DNA from 2 places in the Streptomyces sp. NPDC046805 genome. Region 1 is predicted to be linked to the other one. Evidence: riboswitches for the same ligand, from Rfam matches in the RefSeq annotation. Region 1 holds a riboswitch; the other holds the start of a gene.
What was found. Region 1 has a riboswitch for cyclic di-AMP ahead of ABZ910_RS28315 (M23 family metallopeptidase). Riboswitches for the same ligand answer to the same signal wherever they lie in the genome.
Positions count from the first base shown of each region.

Region 2: it holds a riboswitch for cyclic di-AMP, as region 1 does, so the genes downstream of both, ABZ910_RS20745 (transglycosylase family protein) here and ABZ910_RS28315 (M23 family metallopeptidase) in region 1, are expected to answer to the same signal.

Region 1 is NZ_JBEYYC010000031.1:16,477-20,234, reverse strand. Features, by position in the region: partial or broken gene ABZ910_RS28335 (GTP cyclohydrolase) at 1-92, opposite strand, end outside; partial or broken gene ABZ910_RS28330 (MarR family transcriptional regulator) at 89-172, opposite strand; gene ABZ910_RS28325 (dihydrofolate reductase family protein) at 261-1,391, shown strand; tRNA gene ABZ910_RS28320 (tRNA-Met) at 1,455-1,528, shown strand; cyclic di-AMP (ydaO/yuaA leader) riboswitch at 1,886-2,044, shown strand; gene ABZ910_RS28315 (M23 family metallopeptidase) at 2,052-3,116, shown strand; gene ABZ910_RS28310 (PrsW family glutamic-type intramembrane protease) at 3,226-3,758, opposite strand, start outside.
Region 2 is NZ_JBEYYC010000018.1:85,250-89,007, reverse strand. Features, by position in the region: gene ABZ910_RS20755 (cytochrome P450) at 1-547, opposite strand, end outside; gene ABZ910_RS20750 (transglycosylase family protein) at 791-1,801, shown strand; cyclic di-AMP (ydaO/yuaA leader) riboswitch at 1,985-2,153, shown strand; gene ABZ910_RS20745 (transglycosylase family protein) at 2,158-2,859, shown strand; gene eno (phosphopyruvate hydratase) at 3,112-3,758, shown strand, end outside.

The sequences.
Region 1 (3,758 bases):
CCCAGTGGCAGCGTGTGGCGGGTCTGAAGGACCTTCGCCCGCAGGTAGCGGACGTTGTGCGTCGTGGTGAAGACGCCCGTCGGGACGTGATCGCGTCCTCCAGGAGCAGACTGCCGGCGATGTACGCGCGCCAGGCGCGCTGCTCCTCGAGGCTGAGCCAGCGGGTCGTCATGCCACCAGTGTAAGTTTGTTTAAAAATTAAACCAAGACCACTCCGGATCACCGGACCACCCCAGACCACTCCACGACGGAGTACGCCGATGCCCTTCCCGTACGTCCTGCTGTCCGCCGCCGTCTCCCTCGACGGTTACCTGGACGACACCGGCCCCGAGCGGCTGCTGCTCTCCGGCCCGGCCGACTTCGACCGGGTCGACGAGGTGCGGGCGTCCGTCGACGCGATCCTGGTCGGCGCCGGCACGATCCGTGCCGACAATCCCCGGCTCCTGGTCAACGCGCCCGAGCGGCGGGCGGCCCGGGTCGCCCGAGGGGAGCCGGAGTACCCGCTCAAGGTCACCGTCAGCGGCTCCGGCGACCTGGATCCCGACGCGAGGTTCTGGCACACGGGCGGCGAGAAACTCGTCTGCACGACGGAGCGGGGCGCGGAGCGTGCCCGGGGGCTGGGCATCGCGGCCGACATCGTCCCGCTGGGCCCCGGCCTCGACTGGCGGGCCCTGCTCACGCACCTCCACGACGTGCGCGGGGTGCGGCGCCTGATGGTCGAGGGTGGCGGGACCGTGCACACGCAGCTGCTCCAGCAGGGCCTCGCCGACGAGCTCCAGCTGGTCGTGGCCCCGCTCTTCGTGGGGGACCCGAAGGCGCCCCGGCTGTTCGGGCCGGGCGGCTACCAGGCCGGACGCCTGCGGCTCGTGGAGTCGCGGCGCATCGAGGACGTCGTACTGATGCAGTACGAGCCGACCGCTCCCGGGGTCGGGGCGTCGGTGGTCGCCGCCGACCGGCACTGGATGCGGATCGCCTGCGAGCTGGCCACGCTGTGCCCGCCCTCGCGGTCGGCGTTCAGCGTGGGTGCGGTCGTGGTGGCGGCCGACGGGACGGAGCTGGCGCGGGGGTACTCGCGCGAAGGGGACGACCTCCTGGTCCATGCCGAGGAGGCGGCGCTCGCGAAGATCGAGCCCGGGGATCCGCGGCTCGCCACCGCCACGGTCTACAGCAGCCTCGAACCGTGCGCCCGGCGGGCCTCCCGGCCCGCGCCGTGCGCACGGCTGATCCTGGCGGCGGGGGTACCGCGGGTCGTCACGGCCTGGCGGGAGCCGGACACGTTCGTCGAGGACGCCGACGGGAGCGGGCTGCTGGCGACCGCGGGGGTCGACGTCGTCGTACTGCCCGAGTACGAGGCCCGGGCCAAGGAGCCGAACGCCCATCTACTGGGCTGATCACCGGCGGCGCTGAACCGATGTGCAAAAGGTCCCGCGGATGGCGTACACTGGTTTCACCGACGCGGGGTGGAGCAGCTCGGTAGCTCGCTGGGCTCATAACCCAGAGGTCGCAGGTTCAAATCCTGTCCCCGCTACTGAAGACTCAGGGCCGGAATCCAGTACATGGATTCCGGCCCTGAGTCTTTTCCCCTCCGCGGCTGTGTGCCGCGCCTCGCCTTGTTTGCGCCGCGCCTTGATCGTTGTAACGAGTGGTGACCGCTCGGCAGCCCTCCGCGTAACAACTGACAAACAGTCAGTCGGTAAGGGTTTACGCGGCTCCCGTCGAGGGTCCCCGAGGGGTGGTCAACTCGCCCGAATTTCACCGGTGATGAGCCGTAATCGCCCGCCCGGAAACGTTAACGATCAAGACGAACGGCTTGGAATCTCCCCCGCGGGTCTATTAACGTTCGATAACGCAGCGCGGTTGTCCCAGCCGTCACAAGAGACGGCTCCGTGCGCACGCGCCGAATCCCGCGAGGGAACCGGGGAACCACCACCTTGGGGTGAATCACGTGGATGCCGCCGTGGACTCACGGCAGGTATACGCGCGTAGGAGACCTTCCTGCTCCGAACCCGTCAGCTAACCCGGTAGGCGACGGAGGAAAGGAGTGCGCCCGCGTGGCGTCCAACCGGCCTGCCCCAGCAGCCCCGTTCGTGCCGAGTCAGCGTGAGCCCGAGGCTTTCGGCTACGGCAGCTACATCACCGACGAGGGCCCCTGGGAGGAGTGGAACCCCACCGAGGAGTCCATCCGCCCGATGCGAGGCCGGCACCGTGTCGGCAAGCAGCGCGGCGGCGGACTCGCCCGCAGCTCCACGGTCCTGGGTGTCGGCGTCATCGCCGCCGTCGGCGCGGGCGGCATGGCCAGCGCCAACAGCGGCAAGCCGCCGGTGTCCATCTCGATGCCGGACCTCTCCGTGTCCGACCTCTCCGTGTCCGACCTGCCCTCGGTCGACTCCCTGCTGCACGACGGCTCCTCCGCGCCCAAGGGTTCGGCGACCGCCCTCAGCAGCGTCGGAGTGAGCGACACCGACAGCACCGAGGGCACCACCGACGCCGGTGAGGCGCTGCGCAACCGCATCATGGCGCAGGCCGAGCGGCAGAAGGGCCAGGCCGACACCAAGGCCGCCGCCGCTGCCGTGGCCGCGGCCGACAAACAGGTCGCCACCGCGGCGGCCGAGGCGGAGCAAGCGGCCGCCACCCAGGCCGCGGCGGCCAAGGAGCAGGCGGAGGCCGCGGCCAAGAAGGCGGCCGAGGCGGCGCGCCTGGCCGCGCTGGCCAAGCAGTACACGCTGCCGACGCCCTCGTACACGATCACCGGCACCTTCGGTCAGCCCGGTTCCATGTGGGCCTCCGGCTACCACACCGGCCTCGACTTCGCCGCCCCCACGGGCACGCTGCTCAAGGCCATCCACAGCGGCACCGTCACCCAGGCGGGCTGGGCCGGCTCCTACGGCTACCGCACGGTGCTCACCCTCGACGACGGCACCGAGCTCTGGTACTGCCACCAGTCGTCGATCAACGTCAGCGTCGGCCAGAAGGTCACCACCGGCGAGGTCATCGGCCGCGTCGGCGCCACCGGCAACGTCACCGGTCCGCACCTCCACCTGGAGGTCCACCCGGGCGGCCAGGCCACCGGCGTCGACCCGATGCCGTGGCTGCTGAGCAAGGGCCTCCACCCCTGAGCATGCGGTTCCCCGATCCCCGGCGGTCCTGACGGCAACCCCCCGACGTCAGGACCGCCGGTCCGGCGTTCACGGCCCGCGCCCGTCACCGGGTGCGGAGAGCGGACGACTACGACCGGTACGGGTTGTAGGCGGGGTACTGCGCCGAGGGGCTTGCCGAGGGATTCGGTGACGGATTCGGCGACGGATTCGCCACGGGGTACGCCGACGGATATCCGTACGCTCCCGGAGCCCCGTAGGCTCCGCCCGGCTGTGGCCCGTACACCGCGCCGGGCTGCCCTCCGTAGCCCGCGCCGTGCTGCGGGCCGTACCCAGGCCACATCGGGGGCGGGGTCGCCGGAGTCGTCGCCCGTGCCGCGTACTCCAGTGCCGGGCGCGCCGTCTGCCGGCGGTTCCACAGTTCGGTGAGCAGTTCCCGCTCCCGTACGACGAAGTCGGCTCCCGCGCGGCCGAGGCGCCCGCGGTGCCGGAGGAAGGCGAGGGACGTCGCGTACGCCTCGTACTGCGCCACGACCCGTGCCGCCGGCTTGCCGAGGTGCTGGCCCGCGTAGTCCCGGGCGAGCCGCCGCGCCCCCATCGAGCCCAGCGCGAACGGCTCGGCCGGCCCCAGCCAGCCCGCCATGACGTACGCCGGGAGCTCCT
Region 2 (3,758 bases), on a different contig from region 1:
GGCCGCCCCCATGCCGGATCATCATGCCCGCCCAGTCACGGAAGTCGTCCTGGTCCTCGCGCGGGACGCCGAGCAGGTCGCAGATCGCGTAGATGGGGAGGGGGAAGGCGAACTCGTGGATGAGATCGGCCTCGCCGCGGGAGGCGAACCGGTCGATGAGGTCGTCCGTCAACTCCTGCACGCGGGGCGTGAATTCCGCCACCCGGCGCGGGGTGAACGCCTTGGACACGAGCCGGCGCAGCCGGGTGTGGTCCGGCGGGTCGATGTTGAGCAGATGCGTCATGAGGTTGGCGCTGCGCTCGCCCGGGATGCCGGTCTTGTGCTTGCCGTGCGCGTCCTCGGCGTGATGCTCGGGGTTCTTCGACAGCCGCTTGTCCGCGAGGGCCTGGCGCGCGTCGGCGTACCGGGTCACCAGCCATGCCTCGACGCCGCTGGGCAGCGTGGTCCGGTGGACCGGGGCGTGCTCGCGCAGCCAGGCGTAGGCGGGGTAGGGATCGCTGGCGAACTCCCAGGTGAAGAGTTCGGGGGCGGTGTTCGGGCCGTTCACGGAACGACCGTAACCGGAGCCGGTGCGTGCGCGCGCGGGCGCCGGGACGGGGAGGCGAATGAGCCCGCGGTATCCGGATAAAGGCGACTGGCGAGCAATTATGGGTGAGCGCTGTGATCTTCACGTGATCCGCGCGGGATTGACTTGTGACGGGCGATCGTCTGCCGATACGTTCACTCGTCAACACGGCGTCTCCGCTTCACTCGTGGCGCCGGGCACTGCTGTCGCACGAAAGGCTTCCGCATGATCTCCGGGAACGGTCGTCACCGTCGCCCTCGTCAGGCACCGGCTGTCCTCGTCGCGGCCGGAGTGACCGGCTCCGCCCTCGCCCTCCCGCTTCTGGGTGCGGCCAGCGCGAACGCGGCAGACGGCACCACGTGGGACCGGGTGGCCGAGTGCGAGAGCGGGGGTTCCTGGAGCGCCAGCACCGGCAACGGGTACTACGGCGGTCTGCAGATCTCCCAGGAGGACTGGGACAAGTACGGCGGTGGCCACTACGCCTCGAGCCCCGACGAGGCCAGCCGTTCACAGCAGATAGCCGTCGCCGAGAAGATGCTCGCCGACCAGGGGACGGGCCACTGGGCCACGTGCGCCCTGCTCGCCGGGCTCAGCAGCAAGTCGGGGTCGGTCCATGTCGACACCGGCGTCTCCGGGGGCGGTTCGTCCCATTCCGGCTCCGGCTCCTCGGGTGGGCACGGCTCGTCCGGTCTGATCGGCGCGTTGACGTCGGGCGGGTCTTCGTCCGGCTCCTCGTCCGAGGGCTCGTCGTCCGCGTCGTCCGCGTCCCCGTCGACGGATGCCGACGCGGGTGCCGGCGCCGAGAGCGGTTCCACCGGCTCCGGCGGCCCTGTCGAGACCGGGAAGTCCGCACCGGCCGGTTCCAGTGGCGCATGGAACGACGGCAGCTCGCACACGGCGAGCCCTGAAGCCGACGATTCGGACAACGAATGGCAGAGCGGTAGCTCTTGGAGTCTGGTCGACACCGGGGCGATCGGTGGCGGCGGTCGCCATCGGGGCGACAGTGCGGACGAAAATGGGGCGAACCGGGCGAGTGGTGACTCCGCCGACTCCTCCGCGCGGCACGCCTACACCGTCCAGGCGGGCGACACTCTCGCCTCCATCGCCGACTCCCTTGACGTGGACGGCGGATGGCGGGCGCTGTACGGCGCCAACAAGAAGGCCGTCGGTTCCGACCCGAACCGGATCGCCGCCGGTCAGACCCTCCACATCGGTGGCGAAAAGGGTGCGAAGTAGCGGGAGTTGGCGCCCCGCTTCGTCGCCAAATGTCCCGTTTGGCGAAAGTGTGGGATGACTCTCAGAAGCCCTGATCGTCTTTGGAATTCCGCGGATCGCGTGCCTACGGTCAAGTCCGCTCGTCACCACGAGCCCCGGCTGCCGCTACGCCGAGTCCTGCCAGCGGCCGTACGGGAACAGTCGACGCGTCAAGCGCCGTAGGCAGGAGCGGGGGACCCAAGGTAAGTGCCGGAACCGGCAGTTGATGCCGCGACCGGCTTGGGGTGAAGCCATGTCCCGCGAGGGACGTGGCCGGGCAACTCAACCGGCCCGAACCCGACAGCTCACCTCGCAGGCGTCGGTGAGGGGATCGATCCATGCTGTTTTCCAGCAAGGGCACGCACCGCCGTCCGTCCAAGGCCACCCGCGCTCTCGCGCTCGCCGGTGTCGCCGGCGCCGCTGTCGCCGCCCCGCTGATGGCGTCCGGCAACGCCTCCGCCGCCACCGCCTCCCAGTGGGACGCCGTCGCCCAGTGCGAGGCCGGCGGCAACTGGTCCATCAACACCGGCAACGGCTTCTACGGCGGTCTGCAGTTCTCCGCCTCCACCTGGGCCGCGTACGGCGGCACGCAGTACGCCGCCACCGCCGACAAGGCCACCAAGGCCCAGCAGATCGAGATCGGCGAGAAGGTCCTCGCCGCCCAGGGCAAGGGCGCCTGGCCGAACTGCGGCACGGGTCTGACCAGCACCCCGTACAGCGGTGGCACCGCCTCCTCCTCCTCCTCCGGCAGCACGAGCACCGGCAGCACGGACACCACCGCCACCGCCCACGCCAGTGAGCCGCAGGCGGCCACCCGCTCCACCGACCGCCCGGCCGCGAGCAAGACCGTCACCACCCCGACCGGCAAGAAGGTCAAGAAGGGCGACGGCGAGTACAAGGTCGTCAAGGGCGACACCCTCGGCTCGATCGCCGAGAAGCACAAGGTCGAGGGCGGCTGGAAGAAGCTGTTCGAGCTGAACAAGGACATCATCGAGGACGCGAACCTCATCTACCCGGGCCAGCAGCTGCACCTGAAGTAAGGAGCAGGCGGCCCCTCAGACTCCCCGCCCCGGCGCGTTTTCCCCCGTACGCGCCGGGGCGGGGGCTTTCCGGGCTTCTTTCAGCCCCCCCTTTGTTCCGCCCAGAAACAATATGTACGGTCGCCGTCGTGTCCATGGGGCGGTCGGTCGGCCGACCGGGACCCCCGGGCGGTTAGGCTCTAGTCGCAAGGCACAGCCAGGGCCGACACGGCCCATGTGCCCCGCACTTTCAGCGTCACATCCAAGAAGGAGATGCTCGTGCCGTCCATCGACGTCGTCGTAGCCCGGGAAATCCTGGACTCCCGAGGCAACCCCACGGTCGAGGTCGAGGTCGGCCTCGACGACGGCAGCACGGGTCGTGCCGCCGTTCCGTCCGGCGCCTCCACCGGCGCCTTCGAGGCCATCGAGCTCCGCGACGGTGACCCCAACCGCTACCAGGGCAAGGGCGTCGAGAAGGCCGTCCTCGCCGTGATCGAGCAGATCGGCCCGGAGCTCGTCGGCTACGACGCCACCGAGCAGCGCCTGATCGACCAGGCGATGTTCGACCTGGACGCCACCGACAACAAGGGCTCGCTCGGCGCCAACGCCATCCTGGGCGTCTCCCTCGCCGTCGCGCACGCCGCCTCCGAGGCCAGCGACCTCCCGCTGTTCCGCTACCTGGGCGGCCCGAACGCGCACCTCCTGCCGGTGCCGATGATGAACATCCTGAACGGCGGCTCGCACGCCGACTCCAACGTGGACATCCAGGAGTTCATGATCGCCCCGATCGGCGCGGAGTCCTTCTCCGAGGCCCTGCGCTGGGGCGCCGAGGTCTACCACACGCTGAAGAAGGTCCTGAAGACCAAGGGTCTGTCCACCGGCCTCGGTGACGAGGGCGGCTTCGCCCCGAACCTCGGCTC